Regions from separate parts of the Kitasatospora sp. NPDC093550 genome, predicted to be linked through region 2. Evidence: predicted binding sites of a transcription regulator. Region 2 holds the regulator's gene; the other holds the start of a gene.

Region 1 (14,415 bases), on a different contig from region 2:
CGAGGTCCACCCGCTTGCCGCGCGGCAGCTCCTCGTGGACGGCCTCCATGCCCCAGTGGAACCCCTTGCCCGGGGCATCCGTCGCACGGGCCAGCGCCGCACCGATCATCACCGCGTCCGCACCGCAGGCGACGGCCTTCGGGATGTCCCCGCTGTAGCCGACCCCACCGTCCGCGATCACGTGCACGTAGCGCCCGCCCGACTCGTCCATGTAGTCGCGACGAGCCGCCGCCACGTCCGCCACCGCGGTCGCCATCGGCACCTGGATGCCCAGCACGTTGCGGGTGGTGTGGGCGGCGCCGCCGCCGAAGCCGACCAGCACGCCGGCCGCGCCGGTCCGCATCAGGTGCAGCGCCGCGGTGTACGTGGCGCAGCCGCCGACGATCACCGGGACGTCCAGCTCGTAGATGAACTGCTTGAGGTTGAGCGGCTCGGCCGCGCCGGAGACGTGCTCGGCCGAGACGGTGGTGCCGCGGATGACGAAGACGTCGACGCCGGCGTCCACCACGGCCTTGGAGAACTCGGCGGTGCGCTGCGGCGAGAGCGCGGCGGCGGTGACGACACCGGAGTCACGGACCTCCTGGATCCGCTGCTTGATCAGCTCGGCGCGGATCGGCGCGGCGTAGATCTCCTGCAGGCGGCGGGTCGCGGTGGACGCGTCGGTGATCGAGGCGATCTCGTCCAGCAGCGGCTGCGGGTCCTCGTAGCGGGTCCACAGGCCTTCCAGGTTCAGCACGCCCAGGCCGCCGAGGCGGCCGATGGCGATGGCCTGCTGCGGCGAGACCACGCTGTCCATCGGGGCGGCCAGGAACGGCAGCTCGAAGCGGTAGGCGTCGATCTGCCAGGCGATCGAGACCTCCTTCGGGTCCCGGGTACGGCGGCTGGGGACGACGGCGATGTCGTCGAAGGCGTACGCCCGGCGGCCGCGCTTGCCTCGCCCGATCTCGATCTCAGTCACTTCGAGCCCTTCTGCTGTGTTGCTCATGCCCGCCGGGTCACCCCGGCCGCCCCCAGTATCCCGTACCGGAGCAGGCACCGCCCCGACGGCCCGCTCCCCGGACACCCCGAAGAGCCCCGCCACCGCGACCCCGGACACGCCGGAGGGCCCGCCCCTGCACCGCAGCGACGGACCCTCCTCGACACTCAGGCCACCGGCCCCCCGCTCACCGCGTCGAGTAGTTCGGCGCCTCGACGGTCATCTGGATGTCGTGCGGGTGGCTCTCCTTGAGGCCCGCCGAGGTGATCCGGACGAAGCGGCCCTTGCTCTCCATCTCACCGATGGTGGCGGCGCCGACGTAGCCCATGGTCTGGCGCAGACCGCCGACCAGCTGGTGCAGCACGGCCGACAGCGGACCGCGGTACGGCACCTGGCCCTCGATGCCCTCGGGGACGAGCTTGTCGTCCGAGGCGACCTCGGCCTGGAAGTAGCGGTCCTTGGAGTACGAGCGGCCCTGGCCGCGGGACTGCATGGCGCCCAGCGAGCCCATGCCGCGGTACGACTTGAACTGCTTGCCGTTGATGAACATCAGCTCACCCGGGGACTCCTCGCAGCCGGCCAGCAGCGAGCCGAGCATCACGGTGTCGGCGCCGGCGGCCAGCGCCTTGCCGATGTCGCCGGAGTACTGCAGGCCACCGTCGCCGATGACCGGCACGCCGGCCGCCTGGCAGGCCACCGCGGCCTCGTAGATGGCGGTGATCTGCGGGACGCCGATGCCGGCGACCACGCGCGTGGTGCAGATGGAGCCGGGGCCCACGCCGACCTTGACGCCGTCCACGCCGGCGTCGATCAGCGCCTGGGCGCCGTCCCGGGTGGCGACGTTGCCGCCGACCACGTCGACGCCGACGGCCGACTTGATCTTGGCGATCCAGGCCAGCGCGTTGTGGCTGTGGCCGTGCGAGGTGTCCACCACCAGGAAGTCCACGCCGGCCTCGACCAGGGCCTGGGCCCGGTCGAACGCCTCGGCGCTGGCGCCGACGGCGGCGCCGACCAGCAGCCGGCCCTCGGCGTCCTTGGCGGCGTTCGGGTACTGCTCGGCCTTCACGAAGTCCTTGACGGTGATCAGGCCCTTGATCCGGCCCTCGTCGTCGACCAGCGGCAGCTTCTCGATCTTGTGGCGGCGCAGCAGCGCCATCGCGTCCACGCCGGAGATGCCGACCTTGCCGGTGATCAGCGGCATCGGGGTCATGATCTCGCGGACCTGGCGGCTGCGGTCCGACTCGAAGGCCATGTCGCGGTTGGTGACGATGCCGAGCAGCTTGCCTGCCTCGTCGGCGATCGGGACGCCGGAGATGCGGAACTTGGCGCACAGCGCGTCGGCCTCGGCCAGCGTGGTGTCCGGGCCGACCGTGATCGGGTCGCTGACCATGCCGGACTCGGAGCGCTTCACCAGGTCCACCTGGTTGACCTGGTCCTCGACCGAGAGGTTGCGGTGCAGCACGCCGACGCCGCCCTGGCGCGCCATCGCGATGGCCATCCGCGACTCGGTGACCTTGTCCATCGCCGCGGAGAGCAGCGGGATGTTCACACGGACGTTCCGGGAGACCCGCGAGGAGGTGTCCACCTGGTTCGGCAGCACCTCGGAGGCCCCGGGCAGCAGCAGGACGTCATCGAACGTGAGCCCGAGCATGGCGAACTTCTCGGGTACGCCTGCGGCGTTGTAAGACATTTGGGGGGTACCTTCCGTGGCCGGCCTAATCCGCTCACGCCCTGACGGTGCGGGCGCATTCATCGCTCACTCGCGCAGACCACCGAAGCCGGATGCAATGGGAGGATCCTCCAAGAAGACCCTGCGCGCACCCGTGAAACTTTGGCAACCCGCCCAGGCGCCGATACCCCATGGTACTGGCACCGCGAATGTGTCCTCGTGTGCCCTTGACAACAACCCCGCCCGAAGGCTCATTCCGGCCGCCCGGGCAACCCCCGAAGACCTACCCGCACCAAGGGGCCCAGCTCAGGAGGACTCCTCCGCGAGCGCCCGCAGCCGGCTGAGCGCCCGGTGCTGGGCGACCCGGACGGCGCCCGGCGACATCCCGAGCACCTCGCCGGTCTCCTCCGCCGACAGCCCGGCGGCCACCCGCAGCAGCACCAGCTCGCGCTGACGGGCCGGCAGGTTGGACAGCAGCTCCTTGGCCCAGGCCGCGTCGCTGCTCAGCAGCGCCTGCTCCTCCGGGCCGAGCGCCTCGTCCGGCACCTCGGGCAGGTCGTCCTGCGGGACGACGGTCGAGCCGGGCCCGCGCATCGCGGCCCGCTGCAGATCGGCGATCTTGTGCGCCGCGATCCCGTACACGAAGGCCTCGAACGGCCGCCCCTGGTCCTTGTACCGGGGCAGCGCGCAGAGCACCGCCACGCAGACCTCCTGGGCGACGTCGTCCACGTGGTGCCGGGCCCCGCCCGGCAGCCGGACCAGCTTGGCGCGGCAGTACCGCAGCGCCAGCGGGTGGACGTAGGCGAGCAGCGCGTCGATCGCCGGGCCCTCGCCGCGCACCGCGGCCGCGACCAGCTCACCCACCAACGGCGAGCCACTCGAACCGATCACCGGCGGACGGACCGGCCCGACCGCGGCTCCCGAGCCGCCCGAACCCCCCGGAACACCGGGGCCACCCGGACCGCCCGCATCGGCGTACGACGGATCGTGACCCGGGTCGGAGGGCTCGGCCTCCACCGGGTCCGCCTGGCCGGCTGCGCCGGCGACGTCGTCGCGCATCGGTCCATGGTGCCTGGTCGAGCGGGAAAACGCGGCACCGCGTCCGGAGTTGTGCACCGGAACGTTATGCGCTGCCGCACCGTGGGGCGTGCCGCGCACCACCGGCCCCTCCTGCACCGTGCCGCCTCCCGCCCCGCCGTCGGTGGTCCCGTCCGTCGTGCCGTCCGCCGAGTGTCCTGCGGCTGCGTGGTTCGCCGCAGTGCCTGTCCGCTGGTCCCCGAGGTGCTCCACTCCTCCATGGTGCAACCTCGGGACCGTAACGTCACACGCCTGTGCGGCGCCCGTTCCGGAGACCACCGGCGGTGCGCCGCACCCGGCGGCGCCGCCGGCGGTCAGCGGACCAGGCCCCAGCGGAAGCCCAGCGCCACCGCGTGCGCGCGGTCGGAGGCCCCGAGCTTCTTGAACAGCCGTCGGGCGTGGGTCTTGACGGTGTCCTCGGACAGGAACAGCTCGCGCCCGATCTCGGCGTTGCTGCGGCCGTGGCTCATGCCCTCCAGCACCTGGATCTCACGCGCCGTCAGGGTCGGCGCCGCGCCCATGTCGGGGCTGCGCAGCCGACGCGGCGCGAGCCGCCAGGTCGGGTCGGCGAGGGCCTGGGTGACGGTGGCCCGCAGTTCGGCGCGCGAGGCGTCCTTGTGCAGGTACCCGCGGGCACCCGCGGCCACCGCGAGCGCGACACCGTCGAGGTCCTCGGCGACGGTGAGCATGATGATCCGCGCGCCCGGGTCGGCGGACAGCAGCCGCCGGACCGTCTCGACCCCGCCGAGGCCGGGCATCCGGACGTCCATCAGAACGAGATCGGAGCGGTCGGCCACCCAGCGGCGGAGGACCTCCTCCCCGTTCGTCGCGGTGGTGACCCGGTCCACACCGGGTACGGTCGCGACCGCGCGGCGAAGCGCCTCGCGGGCGAGCGGGGAATCGTCGCAAACGAGAACGGAAGTCATGACCGTCGTCCTCCGCAGCTGATCCGCGTCACGTTGAGCCTCCTGGCTGGTACGAACCTCTCCGACACGGCCGATCGGCGACAGACTCCGTGCTGATCGCCCCAACTTGCCCGCGATCGTTCCCGACGTCCGGCGCCCGCTAACCGCCTCCGCACTTCCAACGACCGTCACTCGAATGAGTTACGGCCTTCAGGGCCATCTCCACCACTGTACGTGGCCAACCCATTACGGATCAGCCGCATCGCGGTGCACACGCCGCACTTTTGCGCAGCTCGCGCGCGGTCGGCGCACGACCCGCACACCGTTTCGGGGCGTCCGCGCGCCCGTCGGCCACCCGATTGCCACGTCCGCGCCCGCCGAAGACCATTGCCCACTTTGCCCGTTTTTATAGCTTTCGTATGGTCATTGACTGTTGTGCCGGTGTGTGGGTGACTTGTCCATGGAGTTGCCTTAAGTCATATTTCCAGGTGTCCACACCAGTGCATCGAAGCCCCGCCGTACCGCTCGGCAGCAGCCCGCCGAGCGCCCGGCCGACGGCCGACGGCCTCTGAAGGGAATGAGCCATGGCAGATTTCTCCCGCCTCCCCGGTCCCAACGCGGACCTCTGGGACTGGCAGCTCTCCGCAGCCTGCCGTGGCGTGGACAGCTCGCTCTTCTTCCACCCCGAGGGCGAACGCGGGGCCGCACGCAGCTCGCGCGAGGCCAGCGCCAAGGAGGTGTGCATGCGCTGCCCGGTGATCGCCGAGTGCGCGGCGCACGCGCTGGCGGTCCGCGAGCCGTACGGCGTCTGGGGCGGGATGACGGAGGACGAGCGCGAGGAGATGCTGGGCCGCTCGCGGCACCGGCTGGTGGAGGTCCCGCTGACGCCGCCGGCGGTCGCACAGCACTAGATCCGACTCCGCGGCGCGCCGTGAAGAAACGTTTCTTCGCGGCGCCTCAGGGCGTTCGCGGCCGGTAGGGGGATCCACCCTCCCCCGGGACCAGCCGTCAGCGGGCGGCCGCCGCCCCCGCCAGCCGCTCCAGCATCAGGGCCACGGCCGGCACCTCGGCCAGGTCCGACAGGGTCAGCGCGACCACCTGGCGCACCGCCGGCGCCCCCGACGCCGTCCGCACCGGCACCGTCGACACGCCGTCAGGACGCACCGACTGCAGCGCCAGCCGGGGCAGCACCGCCACTCCGAGCCCGGCCGCCACCAGGCCGACCACCGCCGGGTAGTCGTCCGTCGCGAAGTCGATCCGGGGCTCGAACCCGGCACCCGCGCACAGCTCCACCAGGTGCCCCCGGCACTGCGGGCAGCCGGCGATCCACTGCTCCCCCGCCAGCTCGGCCAGCTCCACCGCCCCGCCCCGCCCGGCCAGCGGGTGGGCGGCGGGCAGCAGGCCCACCAGCGGGTCGTCCAGCAACGGGGTGACCACCAGATCGGACCAGTCGGTGCCGGCCGTCAGCTGCTGGGCCTCCAGATTGGCCTCGGCCCGCGCCTCGCGCGGCGTGCCGTGGGCGGGCGCCGGCAGCGCGGCGGCGCCGTCGGAGTGCGGGTAGCGGAAGGCCAGCGCGATCTCGCACTCGCCGCCGCGCAGCATCGCCAGCGACTCCGGCGGCTCCGCCTCGACCAGCGACACGCGCACCCCCGGATGGCCGTCCCGCAGCCGGGCGACGGCGGGCGGCACCAGGGTGGAACTCGCGGTCGGGAAGGACACCAACCGCACCCGCCCGGCCCGCAGCCCGGCGATCGCGGCCACCTCCTCCTCGGCGGCGGAGAGCCCGGCCAGGATCCCGGTGGCATGCTTGAGCAGGACCCGCCCGGCCTCGCTGAGCTGCATCCCGCGGCCCGAGCGGACCACCAACGGGGTGTCCACGGACTTCTCCAGCGCCTTCATCTGCTGGCTGATGGCGGGCTGGGTGCACCCCAGCTCCCGGGCGGCGGCGGAGAAGGAGCCGGTGCGGGCGACGGCACGCAGGACGCGCAGGTGGCGGGCCTCGATCATGCCTCAGTTATAAGGCAATCTTTGCGTTATGCAAAATTCTACTGATAGTTGAACCCTCAAGGGCGGCGCCCGCCACGAGCCCGTACGGCCCTACGGGCGGGCGGACAACGGCCGGAGGCCCGGCCCGCCTCCCCTCGCGGGGCGCGGACCGGGCCTCCGGTCAGTGGCTCGGGCCTCAGTGGGAGTGGCCGTGACCGTGGGAGTGGCCGTGACCGTTGTCGGCCTCCTCCTCCTTCTTCTCCACCACGAGGGTCTCGGTGGTGAGCAGCAGGGAGGCGATCGAGGCGGCGTTCTCCAGGGCGGAGCGGGTGACCTTGACCGGGTCGATGACGCCGGCCTTCACCAGGTCGCCGTACTCGCCGGTGGCGGCGTTGTAGCCCTGGCCGATCTCCAGCTCGGAGACCTTGGAGGTGATGACGTAGCCCTCCAGGCCGGCGTTCTGGGCGATCCAGCGCAGCGGCTCGTGCAGCGCCTTGCGGACCACGGCGACACCGGTGGCCTCGTCACCCGACAGGCCCAGGCCGTCGTTCAGCACCTTGGCGGCGTGGACCAGGGAGGCGCCACCACCGGCGACGATGCCCTCCTCGACCGCGGCGCGGGTCGCCGAGATGGCGTCCTCCAGGCGGTGCTTGCGCTCCTTCAGCTCCACCTCGGTGGCGGCGCCGACCTTGATGACGCAGACGCCGCCGGCCAGCTTGGCCAGGCGCTCCTGCAGCTTCTCGCGGTCCCAGTCGGAGTCGGTGGCGGCGATCTCGCCCTTGATCTGGGCGACGCGGCCGGCCACGGCCTCGGCGTCACCGGCACCGTCGACGACCGTGGTCTCGTCCTTGGTGATGGTCACGCGGCGGGCGGTGCCCAGCACGTCCAGGCCGACCTGGTCGAGCTTGAGGCCGACCTCCTCGGAGATGACCGTGCCGCCGGTCAGGGTGGCCAGGTCGCCGAGGATCGCCTTGCGGCGGTCGCCGAAGCCCGGGGCCTTGACGGCGACGGCGTTGAAGGTGCCGCGGATCTTGTTCACGACCAGGGTCGACAGCGCCTCGCCGTCGACGTCCTCGGCGATGATCAGCAGCGGCTTGGAGGCACCGCCCTGCAGGATCTTCTCCAGCAGCGGCAGCAGCTCCTGGATGGAGGAGATCTTGCCCTGGTTGATCAGGATGTACGGGTCCTCCAGGACCGCCTCCTGCCGCTCCGCGTCGGTGACGAAGTACGGCGACAGGTAGCCCTTGTCGAACTGCATGCCCTCGGTGAAGTCCAGCTCCACGCCGAAGGTGTTGGACTCCTCGACGGTGATGACACCGTCCTTGCCGACCTTGTCGATCGCCTCGGCGATCAGCTCGCCGACCTGGGTGTCCTGCGCGGAGAGGGACGCGACGGCGGCGACGTCGTCCTTGCCCTCGATCTCGCGGGCGACGGACAGCAGGTGCTCGGAGACGGCGGCGACGGCCTTGTCGATGCCCTTCTTCAGGGCGGCCGGGCCGGCACCGGCGGCGACGTTGCGCAGACCCTCGTTGACCAGGGCCTGGGCCAGCACGGTGGCGGTGGTGGTGCCGTCACCCGCGACGTCGTTGGTCTTGGTGGCGACCTCCTTGACGAGCTGCGCGCCAAGGTTCTCGTACGGGTCGTCCAGCTCGACCTCACGGGCGATGGTGACACCGTCGTTGGTGATGGTCGGGGCGCCGAACTTCTTGTCGATGACGACGTTGCGGCCCTTGGGGCCGATGGTCACCTTGACGGTGTCGGCCAGCTTGTTGACACCGCGCTCCAGCGAGCGGCGGGCGTCCTCGTCGAACTGCAGGATCTTCGCCATGTTCCCTATTCCCTCGGGGCTGCGGCCGGCCCACCGACCGCTGAACAACGTGAGCCAACAACCGCGCCCCGGGCCACTGTCACGAAGGACACGGATCCGGGGCGGGTCGGGACGTCTTACTTCTCGATGATCGCGAGGACGTCGCGGGCGGAGAGAACCAGGTACTCCTCGCCCTGGTACTTCACCTCGGTGCCGCCGTACTTCGAGTACAGGACGATGTCACCGACGGCGACGTCGAGCGGCAGACGCTGGCCGTCCTCGAAGCGACCCGGGCCGACGGCCAGGACGACGCCCTCCTGGGGCTTCTCCTTGGCGGTGTCCGGGATGACCAGGCCGGAGGCCGTGGTCGTCTCGGCGTCGAGCGGCTGGACCACGATGCGGTCCTCAAGCGGCTTGATGGCAACCTTGCTGCTGGTGGTCACGTCCGAGCTCCCCTTCGGAGATTACGGGGTTTTCTAACGGGTAGGGGCGAGCCTGCGAGCCTGCCGTCGCGGGGGTCAGACACGCTTCTTCGCGTTAGCACTCCCCCGGTGGGGAGTGCCAAGGACGACCATAGGCCCGTGTTAGCACTCAGTCAACCAGAGTGCCAACGGCGCGCCCGGGCAGTACCGGCTCACGGATGAGCGGCCGTACTCACGTGCGACCACCGGCGCCCTCTGCACACTCGTGCCACCGCCCCCTTCGTGATCCCCGTACTGCTCTGCCCGGGGATCTTCCGGTGAGTGCGGCGTCGCGCCGACCCGCGAGAATGGGCCCGTGGACACCGAGAACCTCCAGCCCCTGCTGACCCCCGAAGGCCAGGCCCTGCTCGCCGAGTTGCGCGAGTTCACCCCCGAGGAGGAGCTGGCGCTGGCCACCCGGTTGCGGCGGGAGCACCCGGCGGAGCTGGTGTCGGCGGCCTTCGGGCAGGCGCGGCTGCGGCAGCGGGCGCGGGCGAAGTTCGGGGCGGACGCGGACCTGATGTACTTCACGCCGAACGGGGTCGAGCAGTCCACCCGGCGCAGCGTGGCCGAGTGGCGGGCCCGGCGCTTCGCCGAGCTGGGCGTACGGCGGCTGGCGGACCTGTGCTGCGGCATCGGCGGGGACGTGCTGGCGCTGGCCCGGGCGGGCATCGAGGTGCTGGCCGTCGACAAGGACCCGGCGGCCTGCGCCGCCACCGCCGCGAACGCCGCCGCGCTGGGCCTGGCCGAGCTGGTCGAAGTGCGCTGCGCGGACGTCGCCGAGGTGGACGTCGCCAGCTACGACGCGGTGTTCACCGACCCGGCCCGGCGGACCTCGCGCGGCCGGGTGTTCGACCCGGAGGCGTACGCCCCGCCGCTGTCCTGGGCGATCGAGGCGGGCCGGCGGACCCCGATCGGGGCGCTGAAGGTCGCGCCGGGCATCCCGCACGAGGCCGTCCCGGCGGACGCCGAGGCCGAGTGGGTCTCCGACCACGGCGACGTCAAGGAGGCGGTGCTCTGGTTCGGCACCAAGGCCGCCCACCCGCACCGCGCCACCCTGCTGCCCCGGGCCGCCAGTCTGACCGGCGGCGACCTGCCCGACCCGCCGGCCGGCCCGGTCGGGCGCTACCTGTACGAACCGGACGGCGCGGTGATCCGGGCCCATCTGGTGGCCGAGGTCGCCGAGCAGGTCGGCGGCCGGCTGATCGACCCGAAGATCGCCTACCTGACCTCCGACGAGCTGGTCGCCACCCCGTACGCGCACGCCTTCGAGCTCACCGACGTGCTGCCCTTCCACATCAAGAAGCTGAAGGCGCTGCTGCGCGAGCGCGCCGTCGGCACCGTGGTGATCAAGAAGCGCGGGATGGCGATCACCCCGGAGGAGCTGCGCCGCCAGCTCAAGCCCTCCGGACCGAACACCGTCACGGTGATCCTCAGCCGCACCGACCACGGCCCGTTGATGATGCTGGGGCAGCCGGTCCGGGCGTCCTGACGGCGAGGGGAACGCCGGTTTACGAGGCCGGGGCCTGGATGTAGTCCTCCAGCCGGGCCACCGAGAAGCCCTGCTCCTGGATCCGGGCCAGCAGGTCGCCGAACATCTGGGTCATCGTGGCGCCCTTGAGCTCCTTGGGGCCGCGGAAGTGCGCCAGGACGATGTCGCCGGGCTTCAGCTTCTTGTCCGCCGCCTGGTACTGCATGTCGTGGATCTGCATCGACTCGCGCCACAGCACGATCGCGCGCGGCCCGCACTCCTGCACCGAGGTGTTGAGCGTCGGGGTGTTGGCGCCGTCGCCGAACGGCGGGCGGAACAGCAGCGGGGCGGTGCCGTACTGCTGGGTGAGCGCGGCCTGGTCGTCGCAGATCTCGGACTTCTGCTTGTCGGCCGGGAGCTTGCTCATCACCGGGTGGGTGACAGTGTGGTTCTGCACGTGGTTGCCCAGGGCCTGGAGCGGCTTGAAGTAGCCGTAGTCGTTCTTGACGATGTCCTTCGTCAGGAACATCGAGATCGGCACCTTGAGGTCGGTCAGCATCTCGACGAACTTCGGGTCCTTCTCGGCGCCGTCGTCGATGGTGATGAAGACGACCTTGTCGCTCGTCTTCACCTCGCTGAACACCGGCACCGGGCCGGTCCGTTGGAGCTTGACGGGCTTGTCGGCGGGCGGTGCCGGGGCGGGTGCGAGCGGGGTGAGGTTCCACTTCGCCCAGGCCGCCGCGTCGGCGCCCGCCGGGGCGGTGGCCCCGGCGGTGGCGGCGCCGCCGGTCGGGGCGGGCGCGGCTCCGCTGGGCTTGGACGCGGCCGGCGCCGTCGTGCCGGCCGCCGGGGCGGCGCTGCCGCCGCCGTCGTCGCCGCACGCGGTGGCGAACGCCAGCAAGGCCAGCGCCCCCGCCGCGTACGTCCTGGTCCTGCTCAGCCCGTTCCTGCTCACCGCACCGCGCTCCCGGTTCCCGTCCAGCTTCCTCTCAGCTATGCACGGTAACGGCCGGGGTCCCGGTTCCCGCTGAAGGCCTATTCGACGGGCAGGGCCCGTTCGACGTGCTCGCTGGTGAAGGACCAGCGGTGCACCGGGCGGCCGAGCAGCTCGGCCGGCGGGTCGGCGACCGGCACCGGCTCGCCGCTCCACCAGGTGATCAGCAGCACCCGCTCGCCCGGTGCGGAGAGCAGCTCGGCGCGTTCCAGCCCGGCCGCACCGCGCACCGCCGGCAGCGCCGATTCCCGGACCCAGGCGGCGAGTTCGGCTCCCCGGCCGACTGCCGCCCGGGCCTCCCACATCGCGGCGACGGTCACGCGGCGCCGCCGCCGAGGGCGTCGTAGGCCTGGCCGTGGAGGTCCCCGTGCCCGATGCCCGCAGCCGGCACGTGGACGTCGGTCACCGGCAGCGAGGAGTCGGCGGAGAGGTCGAGGGAGGACGGAGCGCGGTCGCGCCACACCATCTCGGCGCCCAGCGCGGCGACCATCGCGCCGTTGTCGGTGCACAGGCCCGGCCGGGGCACCCGCAGCCGGATGCCGGCCCGGTCGCAGCGCTGCTGGGCCATCTCGCGCAGCCGCGAGTTGGCCGCCACACCGCCGCCGATCATCAGGTGGTCGACGCCGTTGTCCTTGCAGGCCTTGACGGCCTTGCGGGTGAGCACGTCGGTGACCGCCTCCTGGAAGGACGCCGCCACGTCGGCGATCGGCACCTCCTCGCCGGCCCGGCGCTTGGCCTCCACCCAGCGGGCGACGGCGGTCTTCAGGCCGGAGAAGGAGAAGTCGTACTCGGGGTCGTTCCGGCCGGACAGGCCGCGCGGGAAGGCGATCGCCTTGGGGTCGCCCTCGCGGGCCGTCCGGTCGACCACCGGGCCGCCGGGGAAGCCCAGGCCGAGCACCCGGGCGACCTTGTCGAAGGCCTCGCCGGCCGCGTCGTCGATGGTCGCGCCGAGCGGGCGCACGTCGGTGGTGATGTCCTCGCTGAGCAGCAGCGAGGAGTGCCCGCCGGAGACCAGCAGGGCCATCGTCGGCGAGGGCAGCCGGCCGTGCTCCAGCTGGTCGACGCAGATGTGCGAGGCGAGGTGGTTGACCCCGTACAGCGGCTTCTCCAGCGCCCAGGCGTACGCCTTGGCGGCGCTGACGCCGACCAGCAGCGCGCCGGCCAGGCCGGGGCCCGCGGTGACCGCGATGCCGTCCAGGTCGGTCGCCTTGACCCCGGCGGTGTCCAGCGCGCGCTGGATGGTCGGGACCATCGCCTCCAGGTGGGCGCGGCTGGCGATCTCCGGGACGACGCCGCCGAAGCGGGCGTGGTCGTTCACGCTGGAGGCGACCGCGTCGGCCAGCAGCGTGGTGCCGCGCACGATGCCGACGCCGGTCTCGTCGCAGGAGGTCTCGATGCCGAGGACGAGCGGTTCGTCAGCCATGGCGGGTGTCCTCAATGTCCTTCGGGTCAGTGCTGTCAGTGCGGGGGTGGTCGAGGCGCATCACCAGCGCGTCGACGTTGGCGGGCTGGTAGTAGCCGCGCCGGATGCCCACCGGTTCGAAGCCGTGGCGCTCGTACAGCCGCTGGGCGCGCGGGTTGTCCACCCGCACCTCCAGCAGCAGTTCGGCGCAGCCGCGCCGGACGGACTCCCGGATCAGGTCGGTGAGCAGCGCCGTGCCGAGGCCGGCGCCCTGGTGGCGATCGTCGACGGCGATGGTCTGGACGTCGCCCTCGCCGGCGATCGCCATCAGCCCGGCGTAGCCGACGATCGCGCCGTCGGCGGCGGTGGCGACGGTGTAGTGGCGGGTGCCGCCGGGGTGGGCCTCGGCCAGCTCGGACCAGAACATCCCGGTGGACCAGGCGTCCTCGGGGAAGAGCCGCTGCTCCAGTTCCATCACCGGCGCGATGTCCCACCAGCGCATCGGGCGCAGGGTGGTGCCGTGGTTCACGCCGGCAGCACCGCCTTGCCCCCCAGAACCGTCTTGTAGCCGGCCGGCACCTGGGCGTCCGGGCGGCGCAGGTACAGCGGGACGTTCGGCAGCAGCTCGCGCCCGGCGGCCAGCTCGGCGGCGGCGAAGCCGGCCAGGGCGCCGGCCGACACGTGCTCGGGGCCGTGCGCGTCCGGGAAGGCGTCGGGGTAGAGCAGCGCACCGGCGCCGACGGCGCGCGGCCGCGCTGCCAGCTCGGCGGGGCGGTCCACGCCGGGGCCCTCGCTGCGGCGGCCCTCGGCGTCGTAGGAGGCCCAGTAGACCTCCTTGCGGCGCGCGTCGGTGGCGACCGTGAACGGTTGCCCGGCCAGGCCCTCGGCGCGGGCCTGGAAGGCGATCGCGTCCAGGGTGCAGACGCCGTGCACCGGCAGCCCGAGGGCGTGGCCCAGCGCGGCGGCGGTCACCAGGCCGACCCGCAGGCCGGTGTACGGGCCCGGACCGACGCCGACCGCGATCCCGGTCAGCCGGTGCTTGTCCACCCCGGCCGTCCGCAGGACCCGGTCGATCGCGGGCAGCAGCAGTTCGCCGTGGCGCCGGGCGTCGACCTGGTGGGTCTCGGCCAGGACGGCGGTGCCGTCGTGGACGGCGGCGGTGACGGCGGGGGTAGCGGTGTCGAACGCGAGCAGCAGCACGGGTCAAGGTTAGACCGACGTTGGGCCGACCGGCCGATCGGCAAGGTGTGCCAGCCGGGAACACACATCCGAGGCGCTGCGAACCGGACGGACGGACCTGGCACGATAAGGCCGTACGGAATGGGACGGCAGCGGGAGCGCACGTGGCGAAGATGGGTCCTGGAGTGGTGGTCACGGGGCTGACCCTGGGGGCCCTGGCGGTGGTGAGCCTGCTGGCCTTCCAGGCCAACGGCGCCCAGGACCGGGCCGGCGGTGCCAAGCCCACCGTCACCACCACGGCGGCCGGCACGGCCACCGCGCCGGCGCCGACCGCCTCGGCCACCCCGACCGTCCCGCCGCTGCCGGCCACCTCGGGCGCGGGCACGCGGGTCGTCTACTCGGTCAGCGCGCACTACGTCTGGCTGGTCGACCCGAAGAAGAACCCGCAGGTCGCGGCCGCCTTCCCGGTCATCCCGGGCACGGTCGAG
Region 2 (14,415 bases):
GCGGGCCTCCCTGGACGCCGCCATCGGCGCCGGGCCGGACCACGTCTCCGCGTACTCCCTGATCGTCGAGGAGGGCACCCGGCTGGCCGCCCGGGTCAAGCGCGGCGAACTGCCGATGATCGACGACGACGTGCACGCCGACCGCTACCTGATCGCCGAGGAGGCGCTCGCCGCCGCCGGCTACTCCTGGTACGAGGTCTCCAACTGGGCCACCACCCCCGAGGGCCGCTGCCGCCACAACGAGCTGTACTGGACCGGCGCCGACTGGTGGGGCGCGGGCCCCGGCGCCCACAGCCACGTCGGCGGCGTCCGCTGGTGGAACGCCAAGCACCCCGCCGCCTACGCCCGGGCCCTCGCCGAGGGCCGCACCCCGGCGCTGGGCCGCGAGGTCCTCGAGGAGGAGGACCGCCGGGTCGAGCGCATCCTGCTGGAGCTGCGCCTGGTCGACGGCGTCTCCCTCGACCTGCTCACCGGCACCGGCCGCGAGGCCGCCGCCCGTGCCCTCGCCGACGGCCTCCTCGCCCCCGGGCCGTACGCCGACGGCCGCGCCGCGCTCACCCTCCAGGGGAGGCTGTTGGCGGACGCCGTCGTACGTGACCTGGTGGACTGAGTGTCGTTAACGTGGTGTCAGCCGTCGGAGGGAGCGCGCAATGACCGCCATCGATGACCGGGTGACGGGGATCTTCGAGAACCTGGAGGTCCCCGAAGGCTTCAAGGCCGAGCTCATCAGGGGGGAAATCGTGATGACGGCCGGGCCGGACATGGTCCACAACATCATTGTCGAAGCCATTCGGGACCAGCTTCCCCGGGCGCGGTGGCACCGCTTGACCACCCAGGACATCGATCTTCCCGGCCTGACGAGCGAGCCTCAGCCGGATCTCGTCGTGTTCGAGCGGGAGGCCTACGAGGGGCCCGGACGTCTGGTCCCCGCGGCTGTGCTCACGCTGGTGGTCGAGGTCGTCTCCAAGACCAGCGTCTTGCGTGACTACAGGACCAAGCGGGAGCTGTACGCGGAGGGACAGATTCCTGCGTACCTGATCGTCGATCCGATCAAGGGGATCAGCGTGTTGCTCACGGAGCCCGGTCGGACTGCCTCGGGGGCACCGGACTACGCCGTCGAGCGCACCGCGAAGTTCGGTGAGTCGATTCCGGTCGATCCGCTGGGCAGCATGATCGACACCTCGGAGTTCCAGACCTACTCCTGACCCGGCAGGGCTACGAAGTCGATCAACTCCTCCACCCGGCCCAGCAGTTCGGGCTCCAGGTCCTTGTAGCTGTCCACCTTCGACAGGATGTGCTTCCAGGCCGCCGGGGTGTCCACCGGCCAGCCGAGGCGGCGGCAGGTGCCCTCCTTCCAGTCCTCGCCGCGCGGCACGGCGGGCCAGGCGGGGATGCCGACGGAGGCGGGCTTCACGGCCTGCCAGACGTCGATGTAGGGGTGGCCGACGACCAGGACGGACTCCCCGGTGACCCGGGCGGCGATGCGGTGCTCCTTGGTGCCCGGGAGCAGGTGGTCGACCAGGACGCCCAGGCGGCGGCCGGGGCCGGGGGCGAAGTCGGCGACGATCGCCGGCAGGTCGTCGATGCCGCGCAGGTACTCCACGACGACGCCCTCGACGCGCAGGTCGTCGCCCCAGACCCGCTCGACCAGTTCGGCGTCGTGACGCCCCTCGACGTAGATCCGCGACTCGCGGGCGACCCTGGCGCGGGCGCCGGGCACGGCGATCGAGCCCGAGGCGGTGCGGGCCGGGGTGCGGGGGGCCGCCGGGCCGGCGGGGCGCACCAGGGTGACGACCCGGCCCTCCAGCAGGAAGCCGCGCGGGACCAGGGGGAAGACCCGGTGCTTGCCGAAGCGGTCCTCCAGGGTCACGGTGAACCCCTCGGCGGTCTTCTCGCAGCGCACCACCGCCCCGCAGTAGCCGGTGGTGGCCTCCTCGACCACCAGGTCCCGCTCGGCGGGCACCTCCGGGGCGGGCGTCTGCTTCTTCCACGGCGGGGTCAGGTCGGGTCCGTACTGGCGGCTGCGCATACGGGTGATCATAGGGACGGCGGACGGACCGTCAGAGGCCCGGCGCGCCCCACACCGGGAACCAGCGGCTCAGGTCCTTCTCCAGCCGCAGGTCGTTCCCCAGCATCGCGTTGACCTGCAGTTCCAGCGGGCTGTTGCGCTTCTCCCCGCCACCGGGCACCGGCGCGAAGGGGTAGAAGGTGCCGCGCTTGTAGAGGTAGACCAGCGCCAGCGGCTGCCCCTCGGCGTTGCGGAAGCCCACCAGCGAGCAGAGCAGCTGCGGCCCGAAGCCGTTCGCCTCCAGCTCGCTGTTGACCGCGTGGAGGTCGTTGACCAGCTCCGGCAGCTCCTCGGGGGTGTGCCGGGCCAGCAGCCAGGAGTAGCCGTAGTCGTCCTTGGAGGCCTCCACCGGGACGCCGCCGCGCTCGGTGTCGGCGTCCAGCAGGGCCCGCACCTGCTGTTCGACCTGGACGAAGGCCGCGCCCTCGACGGCCGCGAAGCAGACCGAGCCGAGCCCGGTCGGGGTGAACCCGGCGCCGGCCTCCAGGGTGAGCGCGGCGGACGGCACGCCGAACAGCTGGTCGAGGTCGGGCTTGACGGGCTTGGTGCGGCCGAACAGGGCGTCCAGGAATCCCACGGCTGTCCTCTCGGGTCACATGGGTCAGATGGGTCGGATGGGTCACGCGGGCCACACGGGCCACTTCGGGTCACAGGGGCTCGGGCTCAGCGGCCGAGCTGCTCGGAGATCTTCGCCAGCTGCTCCAGCCGCTTCTCCAGCGTCGGGTGCGTGGACAGCAGCTGCGAGGCGGTCTCCCGGGCGCTCAGCGCGGGGGCGAAGTAGAAGGCGTTGTACGGCTGCGCCTGGCGCAGGTCCTTGCTGGGGATGGCGGCGATCTGCCCGGTCACCTTGGTCAGGGCGGAGGCGAGGGCGCTGGGCCGTCCGGTGAGCTGGGCGGCGGCTCGGTCGGCGGCCAGCTCGCGGTAGCGGGAGAGCAGCCGGGTGAGCAGGAAGCTGATCGCGTAGACGACCATCGAGACCAGCGGGATGAGCAGCGCGACGATGGCCGCGTTCTGGTCGTTGTCGTTGCGGCCGCCGCCCATGAAGCCGCCGTACACGGCGATCCTGGTCATCGCGCCGGCGAGCACGCCGAGGAAGCCGGCGATCGTCATCACCGCGACGTCCCGGTGGGCCACGTGGGACAGCTCGTGCGCGAGGACGCCCTCCAGCTCCTCCGGCTCCAGTCGGCGCAGCAGGCCGGTGGTCACGCAGACCACCGCGTTCTGCGGGTTGCGGCCGGTGGCGAAGGCGTTGGGCATGTCGTTGTCGGCGACCGCCACGCGGGGTTTGGGCATGTCGGCCAGGGCGCAGAGCCGGTCGATCGTGCCGTGCAGCTGGGGGAACTCCTCCGGGGACACCTGGTGGGCGCCCATCGCCCGTTCGGTGATCTTGTCGCTGAACCAGAACTGGGCCACGAACAGCCCGCCGGAGATCAGGACGATCAGCGGCCAGGCGCCGCGCAGCAGCGCGATCAGCAGGCCGGTGAAACCGACGTACAGCAGCCCGATCACGAACATCGTGGCGACCATGCGGCCGGTCAGGCCGCGGTCGGGCGCGAAACGGGTGTGCTGGCCCGAGCTCGACATCGCTTGCTCCTCCATTCGCCGTCGCCTTCGATGCTGCCACCCGGACGGCCCGGGGGCACCACCCCGGCGCCCGGAACCGTGAACGGCCGCCGCCGTGCGGGCCGTACCCGGAACTGCGGGCAGGATCACCCCGGTCGGGCCGTTCCTGCCGTAGGACCCGGGCCTTACACTGGCAGGTACGGTTTTGGCACTCGGGTGTTCAGAGTGCCAAGGTCGGGGCCGCCGGGAGCGGCCCGCCGCAGGACAGAGCGGTACAGGCAGGACAGAGCAGTACAGCGGGACACAGACGGACAACGTGCGAAGACGGAGGTGCGTGCCCCATGGCCGGTGAGGTCCGCCAGCTGGACGACCGCAAGCTCGCCGTGCTCCGCGCGATCGTGCAGGACTACGTGGGCACCGAGGAGCCGGTCGGCTCCAAGGCCCTGGTGGAGCGGCACAACCTCGGGGTCTCGCCGGCGACGGTCCGCAACGACATGGCGGCGCTGGAGGAGGAGGGCTACATCCACCAGCCGCACACCAGCGCCGGCCGGATCCCGACCGACAAGGGGTACCGCCTCTTCGTCGACAAGCTCGCCGAGATCAAGCCGATGAGCGCCCCCGAGCGCCGGGCGATCCGGCACTTCCTGGACGGCGCGGTCGACCTGGACGACGTGGTCGCGCGCACCGTGCGGCTGCTCGCCCAGCTGACCCGGCAGGTCGCGGTGGTCCAGTACCCCTCGCTGACGCGCTCCACGGTGCGGCACATCGAGCTGGTGGCGCTGGCCCCGGCGAAGGTGATGCTGGTGCTGATCACCAACACCGGCCGGGTCGAGCAGCGGATGGTGGACTGCCCGGGCACGGTCGGCGAGACCGTCCTGGCGGATCTGCGCACCGCGCTCAACAGCAGGGCGGCCGGCCGCCTCCTGCCGGAGGTCCCGGGGCTGTTGGAGGAGCTCCCGGCGACGTTCGAGGAGGCCGACCGGCCGATCGTGGCCACCGTCCTGGCGACGCTGTTCGAGACGCTCGCGGAGCAGAACGAGGAGCGGATCATGCTGGCCGGCACGGCCAACCTGACCCGCTTCGGCCACGACTTCCCGCTCACCATCCAGCCGGTGCTGGAAGCGCTGGAGGAGCAGGTCATCCTGCTCCGCCTCCTGGGTGAGACCAACGACGCCGCGATGACGGTCCGGATCGGGCGGGAGAACGCCTACGAGGGGCTGATTTCCACCTCGGTGGTCTCGGTCGGTTACGGTTCGGGGGACGAGAGCGTGGCCAAGCTGGGTGTGATCGGTCCGACCCGGATGGACTACCCGGGCACAATGGGGGCGGTGCGGGCGGTGGCGCGGTACGTGGGCCAGATCCTGGCCGAGTCGTAGCAATACGACCGCGCGCCGTACCGGTGACGCGCGGTGACCAGTCGCAGCACTACTACAGGCGGAACAAGCGGAGCATTTGGTGGCCACGGACTACTACGCGGTACTCGGCGTCCGACGGGATGCGGGGCAGGACGAGATCAAGAAGGCGTTCCGGCGCCTGGCACGCGAACTGCACCCGGACGTCAACCCGGACCCGAAGACGCAGGAGCGGTTCAAGGAGATCAACGCCGCCTACGAGGTGCTCTCCGACCCGCAGAAGCGCCAGGTCTACGACCTCGGCGGGGACCCGCTGTCCCCGGGCGGCGGCGGTGCGGGCGGCTTCGGGGCCGGCGCGGCGGGCTTCGGCTTCTCCGACATCATGGACGCCTTCTTCGGCGCCGCGGCCGGCCAGCGCGGCCCGCGCTCGCGCACCCGCCGGGGCCAGGACGCCATGATCCGGCTGGAGATCACCCTGGAGGAGGCCGCGTTCGGCACCACCAAGGAGCTCCAGGTCGACACCGCCGTCACCTGCACCACCTGCAGCGGCGAGGGCGCGGCCCCCGGCACCTCGGCGCAGACCTGTGACATGTGCCGCGGCAAGGGCGAGGTCTCCCAGGTCACCCGGTCCTTCCTGGGCCAGGTCATGACCTCCCGCCCCTGCCCGCAGTGCCAGGGCTTCGGCACCGTCGTGCCGACCCCGTGCCCGGAGTGCGCCGGCGACGGCCGGGTCCGCGCCCGCCGCACGCTGACCGTGAAGATCCCGGCCGGTGTCGACAACGGCACCCGGATCCAGTTGGCCGGCGAGGGCGAGGTCGGCCCGGGCGGCGGCCCGGCCGGCGACCTGTACGTCGAGATCGCCGAGACCACCCACGCGATCTTCCAGCGGCGCGGGGACGACCTGCACTGCACCGTCACCATCCCGATGACGGCGGCCTCGCTCGGCACCCAGGTGCCGCTGCAGACCCTGGACGGCCTGGAGGAGGTCGACATCCGGCCCGGCACCCAGTCCGGCCAGTCGATCCCGCTGCACGGCCGGGGCATCACCCACCTGCGCGGGGGCGGCCGGGGCGACCTGATAGTGCACGTCGAGGTGAAGACGCCCACCAAGCTCGACGCCGAGCAGGAGGAGCTGCTGCGCCGTCTCGCGGTGCTGCGCGGCGAGGAGCGGCCCTCCGGCCAGTTCGCGCCGGGCCAGCAGGGCCTGTTCTCCCGGCTGAAGGACGCCTTCAACGGCCGGTAGCCGTCCGCGGAGGGGTGCCGGGGGCCGACCCCCGGCACCCCTCCCGCGTTTCCTCCCCGCCGCGGCCGCGCGCCGGCCGGGCCCCCTCCGGAAAGGTTCCCCCGCATGACCGCGCCCGTCTTCGTCGTCGACACCGAGCGGATCGCCGCCGCCGCGCCCGGCGCCGTGGTGCGCCTGGACGGCCCGGAGGGGCGGCACGCCGCCGCGGTGAAGCGGCTGGAGGCCGGCGAGGCGATCACCCTGGCCGACGGGCTGGGGCTGGGCGTGGACGGGACGGTCGCCGAGGTGTTCGGCAAGGACGCCGTCGACGTGGCGGTCGCCGCGGTGCGCCGCGAGCCGGAGCCCGCGCCGCGGATCGTCGTCGTCCAGGCGCTGCCCAAGGGCGACCGCGGTGAGCTGGCCGTGGAGACCATGACCGAGGTCGGCGTGGACGTGGTGATCCCCTGGTCGGCCTCCCGGTGCATCACCCAGTGGAAGGGCGAGCGCGGCGCCAAGGCGCTCGCCAAGTGGCGGGCCACCGCCCGCGAGGCCGGCAAGCAGTCCCGCCGGCTGCGCTTCCCCGAGGTGCGGGACCCGATGACCACCAAGCAGCTGGCGCCGCTCCTGGCGGGCGCCGCGTTCGCCGCCGTGCTGCACGAGGAGGGCGCCGAGCCGCTGGCGCACGCCGTGCTGCCCGGGGCCGGGGACCTGGTGCTGGTGGTCGGCCCGGAGGGCGGGGTCTCCCCGGAGGAGCTGGCCGTCTTCGCCGGGGCGGGCGCGAAGCCGTACCGTCTGGGCCCCTCGGTGCTGCGCACCTCCACCGCCGGGGTGGCCGCCGGGGCACTGCTGCTGGGCCGCACCGGCCGCTGGGCGTAGCCCGGACCGTCCCGGGAGCGGCCCGTACTACGGCGCGGCGCGAGGGTCCAGCGGGCTCGCCCGGGGGGCCCGACTCTGTCCGAAAGCGCGGCGGCTCGTACGCGTACGTGCCTACGCTGGCCGCGTGACGGACTCCCTGAGCACCTCCTCGGGCGCGTACCTGCGCCACCCCCACCTGCACGGCGACCTGGTCGCCTTCGTCGCCGAGAACGACCTCTGGCTCGCCCCGTTGGACGGCGGACGGGCCTGGCGGCTCACCGCCGACCACCTGCCGGTGCAGAACCCCCGGTTCTCCCCGGACGGGCGGCGCATCGCCTTCACCTCCACCCGGGACGGCGCGCCCGAGGTGCACGTGGTGCCGGTGGACGGCGGACCCTCCCGCCGGCTCACCCACTGGGGCAGCGGCCAGACCAGGGTGCAGGGCTGGACGGCCGACGGCCGCCCGATCGCCACCACCGCCGCCGGGCAGGCGACCCCGCGCCGTACCTGGGCGCACGCGGTGCCGCTGGACGGCGGGGAGCCGGTGCGGCTGCCGTACGGGCCGGTCGGCGGGATCGCCTTCGAGCCGGGCGGGGACCGGGTGCTGCTGGCCAGCGCCGCGATCCCCGAACCGGCCTGGTGGAAGCGCTACCGGGGCGGCCGGGCCGGCAAGCTGTGGCTGGGCCGGGACGAATTCGCCCGGGTCCACGAGGAGTTGGACGGCCAGCTGTCCTCGCCGCTGTGGGTGGCCGGTCCGGACGCCGGGCCGGGCGCCCGGATCGCCTTCCTGTCGGACCACGAGGGCGTCGGCGAGCTGTGGTCCAGCCTCCCGGACGGGTCCGACCTGCGCCGCCACACCACCGGCGCGGACGGCTTCTACGCCCGCAACGCCGCCACCGACGGCACCCGGGTGGTCTACCACCGGGCCGGTGACCTCTGGCTGCTGGAGGACCTGGCCGGCGCCGAGCCGCGCCGCCTGGACGTCCGGCTGGCCGGTCCGCGCAGCGGCCGCCGCCCCCGCCCGGTGACCGCCGCGCACTGGCTGGAGTCGGTCGCCCCCGACCGCACCGGCCGGGCCGGCGCCGTGGTGGTGCGCGGCAGCGTGCACTGGCTGACCCACCGCGAGGGCCCGGCCCGGGTGCTGGACGAGACGCCGGGCGTGCGCGGGCGCCTGGCCCGGGTGGTGCCCGGGGAGGACGGCGCCCAGGGCGTGCTCTGGGTGTCCGACGCCGAGGGCGAGGACGCCCTGGAGTACGCGCCCGCCGTGCACGGCGCCGAGCGCCGCCGGCTGGCCGCCGGGCAACTCGGCCGGGTCAACGCGCTGGCCGTCTCCCCGGACGGCAAGCAGGCCGCGCTCGGCGTCCACGACGGCCGGGTGCTGCTGGTGGCGCTCGCCGACGGCACCGTGCACGAACTGGAGCGCAGCACCGACGGCGAGGTCAGCGGGCTGGTGTTCAGCCCGGACTCGGCCTGGCTGGCCTGGTCCCGCCCGGTGCCGGGGCTGGGCCCGTACTCGCTGCGCCAGATCGTGCTGGCCAACCTGGCCACCCGCACCGTCAGCGAGGCGACCCAGCAGCGCTTCATCGACACCTCGCCGGCCTTCACCGCCGACGGCCGCTACCTGGCGTTCCTGTCGGTGCGCAACTTCGACCCGGTCTACGACTCGCACGTCTTCGACCTGTCCTTCCCCAACGGCTGCCGCCCGTACCTGATCACGCTGGCCGCCGACACCCCGTCCCCGTTCGGGCCGCAGCGCGCCGGGCGCCCGCTCGGCGGGGAGGAGGACGAGCCGCGGGCCAAGAAGGCGGACGGCGAGGAGGGCGGCGACGCGGCCGCGCCGGTGACCAGGGTGGACCTGGACGGCATCGCGGACCGGATCGTCCCGTTCCCGGTGGAGGGCGGGCTGTTCGGCACCCTGCGGGCGGCCAAGGACGGCGTGCTGTGGACCAGGGTCCCGCTGCTCGGCGAACTCGGCGACGAGGCGGCCTCGTTGGAGGACGAGCGGCCCCGGCCGGTGCTGGAGCGCTTCGACCTGAGGAAGCGCCGGGTCGAGCAACTGGTGCACGACGTCGACGGGTTCGCGGTCAGCGGGGACGGCAGCCGGGTCGCCGTCCTGGACGAGGGCGAGCTGCGGATCGTCCCGGCCGACCACAAGGCCGGCGGCGAGGACGACGAGATCACCGTGGACCTCGCCCGGCTGCGGGTCACCGTCGACCCGGCGGCCGAGTGGCGGCAGATGTACGCCGAGAACGGCCGGCTGATGCGCGACAACTTCTGGCGCCCCGACCTCTCCGGCGTCGACTGGGCCGGCGTCCTGGAGCGCTACCGGCCGCTGGTGGAGCGGGTCGGCTCGCACGACGACCTGATCGACCTGCTGTGGGAGGTGCACGGCGAACTCGGCACCTCGCACGCCTACGTCGTCCCGTACGGCCCGCACACCGAGCCCGCGCGGCGCCAGGGCCTGCTCGGCGCGGACCTGGTCAAGGAGGGCGGGCAGTGGCGGATCGCCCGGATCCTGCCCGGGGAGTCCTCCGACCCGAGGGCCCGCTCGCCGCTGGCCGCGCCCGGCGCCGCGATCCGCCCGGGCGACGCCGTCCTGGCGGTCAACGGCCGCCCGGTGGACCCGGTCACCGGGCCGGCGCCGCTGCTGGCCGGCACCGCCGGGCAGCCGGTCGAGCTGACCGTGGCCGGCAAGGACGGCACCGACCGGCGCCACCCGGTGGTCGTCCCGCTCGCCGACGACGAGGCGCTGCGCTACCACGACTGGGTGTCCGGGCGGCGGGCCGCGGTGCGCGAGCTGTCCGGCGGGCGGCTGGGCTACCTGCACGTCCCCGACATGCAGACCACCGGCTGGGCGCAGATCCACCGCGACCTGCGCTCGGAGATGGCCAAGGAGGGCGTGATCGTCGACATCCGGGAGAACCGCGGCGGCCACACCTCGCAGTTGGTGGTCGAGAAGCTCGCCCGGCGGATCGTCGGCTGGAACCTCAGCCGGGACACCGACAGCCCGGTCCCGTACCCCGGCGACGCCCCGCGCGGGCCCGTCGTCGCGCTCGCCGACCAGGACTCCGGCTCGGACGGCGACATCGTCAACGCGGCCATCCAGGCGCTGGGCATCGGCCCGGTCGTCGGCACCCGCACCTGGGGCGGGGTGATCGGCATCGACAGCCGCTACCGGCTGGTCGACGGCACCCTGGTCACCCAGCCCAAGTACGCGTTCTGGCTGGAGAACTACGGCTGGGGCGTGGAGAACCACGGCGTCGACCCGGACGTCGAGGTGCCGATCGCCCCGCACCACTGGGCGGCCGGCGAGGACCCGCAGCTGGCCGAGGGCGTCCGGATCGCCCTGGCCGCGCTCGCCGAGACCCCGGCCCGCACGGCGCCACCGCTGCCCTGGCGGTGACGGCCGCGCCCGCACGGGAAGTCGGACGGGCCGACTTCCCGTGCCGCGGTCTGGGTAGGATGCGGGGCTGTTTCTTGATCTACAGCCCACGGGGGAACCACCATGGCGCAGGGCTACCCGCCGCCGCAGTACGGCCAGAACCCTTACGCACAGCCGCAGTCACCGCCGCAGCCGCAGGCGTACCCGCCGCCCCCGCAGTACGGGCAGCCGCAGGGGTACGGACAGCAGGGGTACGAACAGGGGTACGCGCAGCAGCCGCCCCAGCAGTACGGGCAGCCGCAGCCGCAGCCGTACCCGAACCCCTATCCGCAGCAGCCGCAGTACGCGCAGCAGCCCCAGCACCCGCAGCGCCCCGCCGCGTTGCCGCCGTGCCCCAAGGAGGCGGCCGGCAGCCGGCGCTTCCTGGCGATCGTGCTCGACTTCCTGTTCGCCGTCACCCTCGGCTTCGTCGCCGCCAACGCCGCCAGCCGGCCGAAGGTGCGGCAGGTGGCCGGGCACACCGTCCACAGCGGCGGCCCGGCGGTGCCGTACTTCGTGGCGCTGCTCCTCGTCGGCCTGGCCGTGTCCTTCCTCAACCAGGTGGTGCTGGCCCGCCTGACCGGGTTCAGCGTCGGCAAGGGGATCCTGGCGATGCGGGTGGTGCGCACCAAGCGGGTGATGCGGCCGAACACCTGGCGGCTCACCAGGCGCTGGCTGATCGGTTTCGTCATCCTCGCGGTGTCCTTCCTCACCGAGGACTACGACACCGACGACGGCGACGTCGTCGGCATGCGCGCGGTGCGCTGGAAGCACCTGCAGGAGTACCAGCAGGCCGTGGCCGGGCTCGGCTAGGCTGCGCCCGTACCGCCCCACCACCCGACGCACCGATCCCGAGGAGAAGCCGATGGCCGGCGAGCGGCAGCCCGACTGCCTGTTCTGCAAGATCGTGGCGGGCGAGATCCCGGCGACGGTCGTGCGCAAGACCGAGCGCACCCTCGCCTTCCGCGACATCGCCCCCAAGGCGCCCGTGCACGTCCTGGTGATCCCGCACGTCCACTACCCGAACGCGGCCGCGCTGGCCGCCGCCGAGCCGGAGATCGCCGGCGAACTGCTCGCCGAGGCGGGCCGGGTGGCCGAGGACGAGGGCATCGCCGACTACCGGCTGATCTTCAACACCGGGGCGGGCGCCGGGCAGACCGTCTTCCACGCCCACGTCCACGTGCTCGGCGGCACGCACATGACCGAGAGCATGGTCTGATCCCAGGTGTCCCAGCGCGAACTCGTCGTCCTCGGCACCGCCAGCCAGGTGCCCACCCGGCACCGCAACCACAACGGCTACCTGCTGCGCTGGGACGGCGAGGGCCTGCTGTTCGACCCCGGCGAGGGCACCCAGCGCCAGATGCTGCACGCCGGGGTCACGGCCACCCAGATCACCCGGATCGCCGTCACCCACTTCCACGGCGACCACTGCCTGGGCCTCGCGGGGGTGATCCAGCGGATCAACCTGGACCGGGTCCCGCATCCGGTGGACGTCTACTTCCCGGCCTCCGGCGAGGTCTACTTCGAGCGGCTGCGGCACGCCACCGCCTACCACGAGACCGCCGTGCTGCGGCCCCGGCCGATCGACGAGCCGGGCCCGCTGCCCGCGCCCGGCGCCCGCTTCGCGCTGGACGCGGTGCGCCTGGACCACCCCGTGGAGTCCTTCGGCTACCGGCTGTCCGAGCCGGACGGCCGCCGGCTGGTGCCCGAGCGGCTCGCCGGACTGGGCGTCCGCGGCCCGGCGGTGGGCCGGCTGCAGCACGAGGGCGCGGTCGAGGTGGACGGCCGCCGGGTCACCCTCGACGAGGTCAGCGAGCCCCGGCCGGGCCAGAAGTTCGCCTTCGTGATGGACACCCGGCTCTGCGAGGGCGTGTACGCGCTCGCCGAGGGCACCGACCTGCTGGTCGTCGAGGCCACCTTCACCGACGCCGACGCCCGCCTCGCCGAGGACCACGGCCACCTCACCGCGGGCCAGGCCGCCAAGGTCGCCGCCGAGGCCGGCGCGCGCACCCTGGTGCTGACCCACTTCTCCCAGCGCTACCCGGACCTCGGCCAGCACCTCGCGGACGCCCGCAAGCACTTCGACGGGGAGCTGGTGCTGGCCGCCGACCTCGCCCGGGTGCCCGTCCCCGCCCGCCGCCAGCCGTGACCCGCGCCGGGGCCCGCGGGAAAAAGGGTTCGCGCCGTCCCCCGAACTGCCGCAGCATCGACGGGTGCGGCCCCGCCGCCCGCCGCGGCGATCACGCTCGCGGCGTACCCTGGTGCCCCGGAGAGATCCGAGCGGCACACGACACCACGGATGGGATGAGGCAGGCCCCAGCGCCGACCTATGAGTGACACATCGCAGACCCGTACCGACGGACAGTCGCGCCCCGAACCGGCCGACGACGGCCGCGTCAGCGCCCGGATCGTCATCCCCGAGAAGCACCCGATGGTCACCCTGCTCGGCACCGCGGACTCGCTGCTGCGCGTGATCGAGCGGGGCTTCCCCGCCGCCGACATCCACGTCCGCGGCAACGAGGTGACCGCCACCGGGGAGCGGACCGAGGTCGCCCTCGTCAAGAAGCTCTTCAACGAGATGATGCTGGTGCTGCGCACCGGCCAGCCCCTGACGGAGGACTCCGTGGAGCGCTCCATCGCCATGCTCCGCAGCCAGGAGCAGGACCCGGACAGCCCGGCGCCGTCCGAGGTGTTCACCGCGAACATCCTGTCGAACCGGGGCCGCACGATCCGCCCCAAGACCCTCAACCAGCAGCGCTACGTCGACGCGATCGACAAGCACACGATCGTCTTCGGCCTCGGCCCGGCCGGCACCGGCAAGACCTACCTGGCGATGGCCAAGGCCGTCCAGGCCCTGCAGGCCAAGGAGGTCAACCGGATCATCCTGACCCGCCCGGCGGTCGAGGCGGGGGAGCGGCTGGGCTTCCTGCCCGGCACCCTCTACGAGAAGATCGACCCGTACCTGCGCCCGCTCTACGACGCGCTGCACGACATGATGGACCCGGACTCCATCCCCCGCCTGATGGCGGCCGGCACCATCGAGGTCGCGCCGCTCGCGTACATGCGCGGCCGCACCCTCAACGACGCCTTCATCATCCTCGACGAGGCCCAGAACACCTCGCCCGAGCAGATGAAGATGTTCCTCACCCGCCTCGGGTTCAACTCCCGGGTGGTCGTCACCGGCGACACCAGCCAGATCGACCTCCCGGGCGGCACCAGGAGCGGCCTCAAGGTCGTCCAGGAGATCCTGGCCGACGTGCCCGACATCCACTTCTCCGTCCTCACCAGCACCGACGTGGTCCGCCACAAGCTGGTCGGCCGGATCGTGGACGCCTACGAGCGCTGGGACGCCCGTCAGGAGGCCGAGGAGCCCTCCCCGGCCGCCCGCAAGCCCGCCCAGCGGCGCCCGGGCAAGACGGCGACCCCGCCCCGCGCACCCCGACAGTCCCACCGCACCGAAAGCTGAGCACACAGCCCGTCATGTCGATCGACATCGCCAACGAGTCCGGTTGGGACGCCGACGAGGAAGCCATCCTCGACGTCGCCCGCTTCGCCCTGGACAAGATGCGGATCCACCCGCAGTCCGAACTGTCCGTGATCCTGGTGGACGGCGCGGCGATGGAGGAGCTGCACATCCAGTGGATGGACCTGCCCGGGCCCACCGACGTGATGTCCTTCCCGATGGACGAGCTGCGTCCCGGCAAGGAGGGCGAGGAGCTGCCGCAGGGCCTGCTCGGCGACATCGTGCTCTGCCCCGAGGTCGCCGAGCAGCAGGGCAAGGCCGCCCCCTCCAAGCACTCGATGGACGAGGAGCTGCAGCTGCTCACCGTGCACGGCGTGCTGCACGTCCTCGGCTACGACCACGAGGAGCCCGAGGAGGAGGAGGAGATGTTCGCCCTCCAGAAGCGCATCCTGGACGACTGGCGGGCGGGCC

What was found. The regulator HrcA, encoded in region 2, represses chaperone genes, less so after heat shock. The targets are predictions, from matches to a motif close to TTNGCACTCNGNNNNNCNGAGTGCNAA.
Region 1: groES (co-chaperone GroES) is a predicted target of HrcA. The motif match lies at 9,005-9,031, and genes of this name have one in related genera.

Annotation. Positions count from the first base shown of each region.
Region 1 covers NZ_JBIWJF010000017.1:168,342-182,756, reverse strand. Annotated here, with positions in the region: gene ACIRD3_RS26555 (GuaB3 family IMP dehydrogenase-related protein) at 1-958, opposite strand, end outside; gene guaB (IMP dehydrogenase) at 1,164-2,666, opposite strand; gene shbA (RNA polymerase sigma factor ShbA) at 2,952-3,533, opposite strand; gene ACIRD3_RS26540 (response regulator transcription factor) at 4,037-4,648, opposite strand; gene ACIRD3_RS26535 (WhiB family transcriptional regulator) at 5,212-5,538, shown strand; gene ACIRD3_RS26530 (LysR family transcriptional regulator) at 5,636-6,634, opposite strand; gene groL (chaperonin GroEL) at 6,810-8,441, opposite strand; gene groES (co-chaperone GroES) at 8,558-8,863, opposite strand; gene ACIRD3_RS26515 (methyltransferase domain-containing protein) at 9,198-10,373, shown strand; gene ACIRD3_RS26510 (polysaccharide deacetylase family protein) at 10,393-11,307, opposite strand; gene ACIRD3_RS26505 (hypothetical protein) at 11,388-11,666, opposite strand; gene tsaD (tRNA (adenosine(37)-N6)-threonylcarbamoyltransferase complex transferase subunit TsaD) at 11,663-12,769, opposite strand; gene rimI (ribosomal protein S18-alanine N-acetyltransferase) at 12,762-13,250, opposite strand; gene tsaB (tRNA (adenosine(37)-N6)-threonylcarbamoyltransferase complex dimerization subunit type 1 TsaB) at 13,274-13,948, opposite strand; gene ACIRD3_RS26485 (hypothetical protein) at 14,101-14,415, shown strand, end outside.
Region 2 covers NZ_JBIWJF010000008.1:119,808-134,222, forward strand. Annotated here, with positions in the region: gene hemW (radical SAM family heme chaperone HemW) at 1-610, shown strand, start outside; gene ACIRD3_RS15005 (Uma2 family endonuclease) at 651-1,205, shown strand; gene ACIRD3_RS15010 (DUF3097 domain-containing protein) at 1,196-2,029, opposite strand; gene ACIRD3_RS15015 (hypothetical protein) at 2,061-2,645, opposite strand; gene htpX (zinc metalloprotease HtpX) at 2,732-3,652, opposite strand; gene hrcA (heat-inducible transcriptional repressor HrcA) at 3,973-5,007, shown strand; gene dnaJ (molecular chaperone DnaJ) at 5,087-6,226, shown strand; gene ACIRD3_RS15035 (16S rRNA (uracil(1498)-N(3))-methyltransferase) at 6,332-7,081, shown strand; gene ACIRD3_RS15040 (S41 family peptidase) at 7,206-10,463, shown strand; gene ACIRD3_RS15045 (RDD family protein) at 10,566-11,294, shown strand; gene ACIRD3_RS15050 (histidine triad nucleotide-binding protein) at 11,347-11,700, shown strand; gene ACIRD3_RS15055 (ribonuclease Z) at 11,707-12,630, shown strand; gene ACIRD3_RS15060 (PhoH family protein) at 12,811-13,947, shown strand; gene ybeY (rRNA maturation RNase YbeY) at 13,962-14,415, shown strand, end outside.